2 regions of the Marinitoga okinawensis genome follow, and region 2 is predicted to be linked to the other one. Evidence: riboswitches for the same ligand, from Rfam matches in the RefSeq annotation. Region 2 holds a riboswitch; the other holds the start of a gene.
What was found. A riboswitch is a leader RNA that binds a small molecule or an ion and turns the genes downstream of it on or off. The one in region 2 is predicted to bind cobalamin.
Positions count from the first base shown of each region.

Region 1 (3,435 bases), 650 kb from region 2:
GAAACAGCAAATATATTTATAGTTAATACTAATAACTTTATTTTTTCTGGATTTATTCCAGAAAAAATTGATATATCATCACCCATAGCAACAACTTCAATATGCTTTTTAAAAATAAAATTAATTGAAATTTGAAGAATTAAAAATATACTTAAAATTATTAAATCAGACCACACAATATTTCCTGTACTACCCATAAGCCAAAAATTTACATGCAGTAAATTTTGCCAGAATAAAACAGTAAACAAAGTTGAAATTGAGTTAAAAACAAATCCAACAATAACTCCACTTAAAATTAAAGAAACAACTGGAATTTTCCTTCCCTCTTTTGCCAATGCAAAAGTTATTCCAGTAGCTATTAAAGCAGATAAAAATGAAAAAGTTTCTATTCCAAAAGGTAAATCTATGCCATATACACTTTTTAATGCAGTATATATAACAGCACCAAAACTTGCTCCAGATGAAATACCAATAATAAACGGATCAGCTAGTGGGTTTTTTATTATCATTTGAAAGTCATTACCAGCTATTGCGAGAATAGATCCTATTAATATGGTTCCGATTACTCTCGGTAATCTTAAATTGAATATTATTCTATCATATAACATATTATCAGATTTATTTAAAAAGGCTAACATTACATCTTTAAAAGGAATTTTTACTGTCCCTAAAGATGTAAATAATATTATTGATAAAATAATAAAAATAATACCTAATGAAAGGGAAAAAATCGGGGAGAATCTCCCCGAAATTATTTTTTTCATTTATTTTCACTGAAGAGTTGATTAATCTCCCCTAATAAGTCTATTAATCCTGTATTTGGCAAAGATGCTTTATTGCCATCTATGATAAAAACTTTCCCTTCTTTAACAGCTTTCACATCCTTAAATTGCTCAGCTTTCATAATTAAATCATATGCCCCTTTATCACCAGGATAATAAGCTGGCACTAAAATAATATCCGGATTTTCTTTAACAACAAATTCTGGCCCAATAGCAAACCAACCATTATTTCCTGTATATGGTGCAGTTACATTAATTCCACCAGCATACGCGATTATTTCATTCAAATACGAACCTGTACCACATGTCCACATTTGTGAAACACTACCATATGCTGATAAATAAATAACCCTTGGTTTTTCTTTCCAAGCAAATGTATTTTTTGCTATATTTAGCATTCTTGCTCTTAACTTTTGTGAATAATCCTGAGCAGTTTTATCTTTACCTAAAATAACTCCAACGAGTGATAAATCTCTAAATACTTCATTTAATGTCGTAGGATTTACAACAAATGTTTTTATTCCAAATTTTTCTAATTTTGAAACTTCTCCTTCTTGAAATCCCCCAGTTAATAATACAACATCAGGATTTAAAGAAACTATTTTTTCTACATTTAAAGGAACCATATTTCCTATTTTTTCTACATCTGTTATATATGAATCAAAATCTGTAACCCCAACAACTTTATCTTTAGATCCAAGTTTCACAATAAAATCAGAAATAGCAGGTGCTGCAACCACAATTCTTTCAACTTCCTTATTAAATGTAACTACTCTTCCTAAATCATCAACTAATGTAACTGGTTGAAATGCAAATACTGATAAGGCTAATACCAATAGTACTGCTAAAAACAACTTTTTCATCTATAATCCCTCCTATATAAAATCTATTTTCCATCTTCTTTTCGCGAGAAGATGGAACAAATTCCTTTAAAATAGGTCTCCCGGCTTGTGGCTCATTCTACTCCCAGCGCCTTCCCAGAGAAATGTTTCCAGTGGCTTAGTGCTGGTTTCGTCCCCACTCACGGTGGCGCGACCGCAACGGATTTTCACCGTTTTCCCTTACACTTTAAAGGAATTTTTATTTAATTGTCAATGATATTATATCATGATCATTATAATATTTCAAATAAAAATTATATATAAAAAAATCCCCGGGAATAATCCCAGGGATTTTGCAATAATATTAATTTGTTGCTATATTTCCAAAGTTAAGCCAATTAAGATCTACTGTTAATGATGGTGTGTATGGTGCTGCTCCTCCATCATGTAATACTACTAAACCATTTTCACCATCTGCTACTAATATATAATTACCTGAAATAACTGTTGAATAACATGCACCTTGTGTATCGTATTCACTTGCTACATAATCATTATCTGCATCTGGATCATTGGATGATGTATGCAATGCATCAGCATTTGTTAATGTTGTTGGATCTGCTACTCTCATTACAACTACCCCTCTATTACCTGCTGATAGTTCATAATATCCAGCTGCTCTTTGTTTTATTCCTGTTATAATTGCATCATCAAATTTTACTCCACCTTTTGATGACCAGGTTATTGTTGGACCTGCAGCATAATCATAATGAACAACGTTTAACCCTTGAGTTCCATCTGCTACATATATGTCATCATTAGCTGCATCTACATATAAATCAAATGCTGTTCCAGACGTATCATAATTCGGATGAGCTGAATCTGGTATTGAAGGAGTTTGTGGTGTTGATATATCAAATAACACTATGCCATTTTCGCCATCCGCTACCAATAATGCATCAGTTCCACCACCATCATAATCATCATCATACCCTATTGCCATCATTACTCCATCATTCGATGTTCCATTATTATCTATAAATGAATCAACATATACTGGCACTCTTGTATTTGCTTGTGAGGTTATATCAAATACTGCTAAACCTTGTGGTCCATCTGCTACATATAACCATTCATCACCACTTAAATCAAAACTACCGTCTACAGCATATGGGTAAACGTCATATGCATAACCATCCGTTTCTACGCTACCAATCATAGCAATATCTGCTGCATCTTCAAATGCGGTATCATCACCATCAGCATCAGCATCTATTACTGCAATACCTTTTGGTCCATCTGCTACATAAATTAGAAATTCTTGATTTGCTGGAGCACCACCATCATCATGGTGAATATACTTAACATTTCTTGCATAACCTGGTGTATGTATTGTTGTAACATATGTTGGATTATTAATATTTGCTAAAGCTGCTCCAGCATCATAAATTTGAACTCCATTATCTCCATCAGCAATTATTACATATCGATTTTCTGCAACATCTATGTTTCTTGCTACTGAACCATTATTTAAACTTCCGCTTAGTGTTAGATTATTAACATCTACAATGTTCAATCCATTATAATCATCGCCAACAAAACCTGTACCACCATCTACTACTATTCCTTTTGCATATCCTCCTGTGTTATAACTTCCTACATAAGACAATGATGATTTTTCAAGTTTTACTACTCCGTTTGCTCCATCTGCTACATATACATAATCTCCCTGTACATCTACTGATTCTGCATATCCTGATGTGTTATATGAACTTACTACACTTGGATTTGTCTTGTCGCTTACATCCACTTTGTATACTCCCGTTTCTCCT
Region 1 covers NZ_AP042422.1:331,579-335,013, reverse strand. Annotated here, with positions in the region: gene ACZ5CK_RS01470 (FecCD family ABC transporter permease) at 1-764, opposite strand, end outside; gene ACZ5CK_RS01465 (ABC transporter substrate-binding protein) at 761-1,645, opposite strand; cobalamin riboswitch at 1,699-1,868, opposite strand; gene ACZ5CK_RS01460 (hypothetical protein) at 1,968-3,435, opposite strand, start outside.
Region 1: it holds a riboswitch for cobalamin, as region 2 does, so the genes downstream of both, ACZ5CK_RS01465 (ABC transporter substrate-binding protein) here and cobU (bifunctional adenosylcobinamide kinase/adenosylcobinamide-phosphate guanylyltransferase) in region 2, are expected to answer to the same signal.

Region 2 (3,435 bases):
GTGTAACTATAATATATTTTTTTGTTTTATCTAAATCATTTAAAAATTCATCTATTCTTTTAAAAAAAGAAGAATAACATTCACCATTTGGAAAACAATATTTTTTATAATTCTCCATCCACGATAGATATTCTTTATAATATTTTTCTTTAATTTCTTCTATTGTTTTGCCATCAAAAATACCAAAATTTATTTCTTTTATTCTTTCATCAATAATAATTTCTATATTTACAACTTTTGATATTTCTAATGCTGTATAATATGCTCTATATAATGGACTAGTAATAATATAATCTACATATTTGTTTTTCAGTTTTCTTTTTAATTCATTAATTTGATTAAGTCCATTTTGTGTAATATTATAATTACTCCAACCACTAAATTTTTTATTTATATTTGCTTCTGTTTCAACATGTCTTACAATTATCAATTTCATAACATACCTCTTAAAATATATATTGTTATTAAAAATATGGTTTGTGATAATTCAATTATTAAACCTATGGTATCACCAGTCATACCACCTATTTTTTTACTTATTTTTTTAGTTAAAAATATAACGAATATATATGTTATTATTATTGGCAATAATATAAATATATTAAATAATACTGATATAGGTAATACTATTAAGAAGGATATAAAAAATTTTCTTATATTTGAATGAGTTATAAATACATATCCCATCCCATTATTTCTTGCATATGTGGATATTGATGCTGCCAATAATGCCGAACTTCTTCCTATTACTGGCATAATTAAAATATATACGTAGTTTATATAATAACTAAAAACTAAATTTGTTAATATTAAAATAGTCAAACCTATTACGCCAAAAGCACCTATTCTACTATCTTTCATTATTTTTAATATTTCTTCTTTACTTCTATTACTAAATATTCCATCAAACGAATCAGCTACACCATCTAAATGAAGCCCACCTGTAATCCAAATATATAATATCCAACTTAGTAATACATATATAGGTTTATCAATAGGAATATATGAACATATATACATTAAAAAACCTATAATTAATCCAATTAATGGTAAAAAATACATTCCTTTAGAAAAATCTTCTTCATTATATTCAGTATATATCGGTATTCTGGTAAAAAAATTTAATATTAAAATTATACCTTTCATATTATCATCCCTTTAATTTTAAAGGGATACCCGATATGGTTATATATACTTCATCAGATTCTTTAGCTAAATACTGGTTTATTCTTCCTGCAATATCTCTAAAAATATTACCAAGTTTATATGATGGTACAATGCCCATCCCAACTTCATTGGTAACTACAATTAAATTCTTATTATATTTTTTTATTATTTCTATAATTTTCTCTACTTCAAAAAATATTTTTCTTTCAATAATATCTATTTTTTCATAATCTGCATTTTCTATATTTTCTTCTAATAATAGATTGGATACCATCAGTGTCATACATTCAAATAAAATTGAATCACTGCTTAAAAAATCTGTATTAGATTCTAATTTTTCAAATGACTTATACATTTCTATAGTTTTCCATTCTTTAGGTCTAGAATCTCTGTGTTTTTTTATTCTATATTTCATACCCTCATCAAAAGGTATCGCTGTTGCTATATAGGTTATTTCATTACCTATTTTATTTATATATTCCTGTGCAAATATGCTTTTACCGCTTCTTACACCCCCTGTAACTAAAACTATCATAATTTTTCCTCCTTTAAATTAATTTTCATCCCATTTCGCCCGCGCGAATGGGATTAACTTAGAATTAAGGTAGGTCTCCCGACTTCTGGATCTATCTACTCCCAACGCCTTCCCAGTTTCCCAGTGGCATTTTGTTGGTTTCGTTCCCAGTTACGGTGGCGGGGCCGTGATGGACTTTCACCATCTTCCTTTACACCTTAACCCTGAAAATATTAACTTTTAAAATAATTTATTTCACTATAATCTCAACATCTTTCTTATCAAAAGCAATAGCAACTTTTATTATTCTTTCCATCCCATAACTTTTTATTTCTTCTTCATATCCTTTTTCTTCTATTTGTTTTATTCCCTTTTCTGCACTTTCTTTTAAATCTTTATCAAAATCTATACTATATTTTTTGAATTCAAATATTATTCCTGGTTCTGTTTTTTCTTTGGGTATTAATATTACATCTGCTCTTCCATACCCTGCCTCTCTATTGCTTTTTACTATGTATTTTTTACTTAGTCCTACTACCATTCCAAGTATTAATCCATGATAAAACCTTTCTGGTTCTTCGCCACTTACATCAAAATAACTCAATGTTTCTTTTACTATTTTTTTGAATTTTATTCCAAATTCTTTGTATTTTCCCAATATTATATCCTGTATTATACTTTCAAGTTCTATTTTTGTTTCCTTTATTATTGTCACTACTGTTTTTTTGAAGAATTGTAATGTTTCTTTGTTTGTTATTCTAAGACTATATCTTGGTTCCCCTTCTTCTCCTACATGTTCTACCCAGGTTAGGTATCCTGTAAATAGAAATAATGTCCATATGCTTTCTTCTGTACTTTTATCTAAGTCGCCATATACTAAATTTTCATCCATACTGCTTTCTATTGTTTTTCCTTCTATTAATTCTTCTATTTTTGTTTTTACTTCTGCTGTACTTTGTCTTATTAATTGTTTTATTAATTCATTTCCACTGCTGTTTATCCAATAATATTTTATTTCACCTTTATTTCTTGCCAGGTTTATTATTGAATATGGATTGTATATTTCTAATCCTCCAAAATTATATCCATTATACCATTCTATTACTTTTTCTTTTTCATATTCTAATCCATAATATTTTAATGTTTCTTCTACTTCTTCCCATGTTAATCCAAATTTATCATTGAATAGTTTTCCTAGTATTGTTGATACATCAAGATTATTTACACCTGTAAATATACTTTCTTTTGCTACTCTTGTTATTCCTGTTAATACTCCTTTTTCTAAATACTCATTGTCTTTTAATGCATTTCCTAATATATTTCCCATGAAATTTATAAATTCATTATAATATCCATTTAAATATGATTGCTGTATTGGCGTGTCATATTCGTCTATTAATAATATTACTTTTTGTTTGTAATATCGGTAGAGATATTCTGATAGATTTTTTAAACTATTTTCATATTTTACATTATCTGCAATACCTTTTGCTATTTCTATATAATCTTCTTTTTCAAATTCCTCTAATACTTCCATTGATTCTTTGTGTTTTCTATATAAATCTGTTATTGCATATTTTATTGCTTTTATCATATCTTCATAATTTCTTTGTTTTAAATCTTTAAAAGTCAAATATATAACAGGATATTTATTTAAATATTTTTCTATTATCTCTTTTTCTTTCCATATTTTTAGTCCTTCAAATAAATGTTTATTATCCTGATCATTTCTAAAAAAATATTTCATCATACTC
Region 2 covers NZ_AP042422.1:1,954,814-1,958,248, forward strand. Annotated here, with positions in the region: gene ACZ5CK_RS09525 (histidine phosphatase family protein) at 1-436, opposite strand, end outside; gene cobS (adenosylcobinamide-GDP ribazoletransferase) at 433-1,146, opposite strand; gene cobU (bifunctional adenosylcobinamide kinase/adenosylcobinamide-phosphate guanylyltransferase) at 1,151-1,705, opposite strand; cobalamin riboswitch at 1,754-1,917, opposite strand; gene ACZ5CK_RS09540 (AAA family ATPase) at 1,932-3,435, opposite strand, start outside.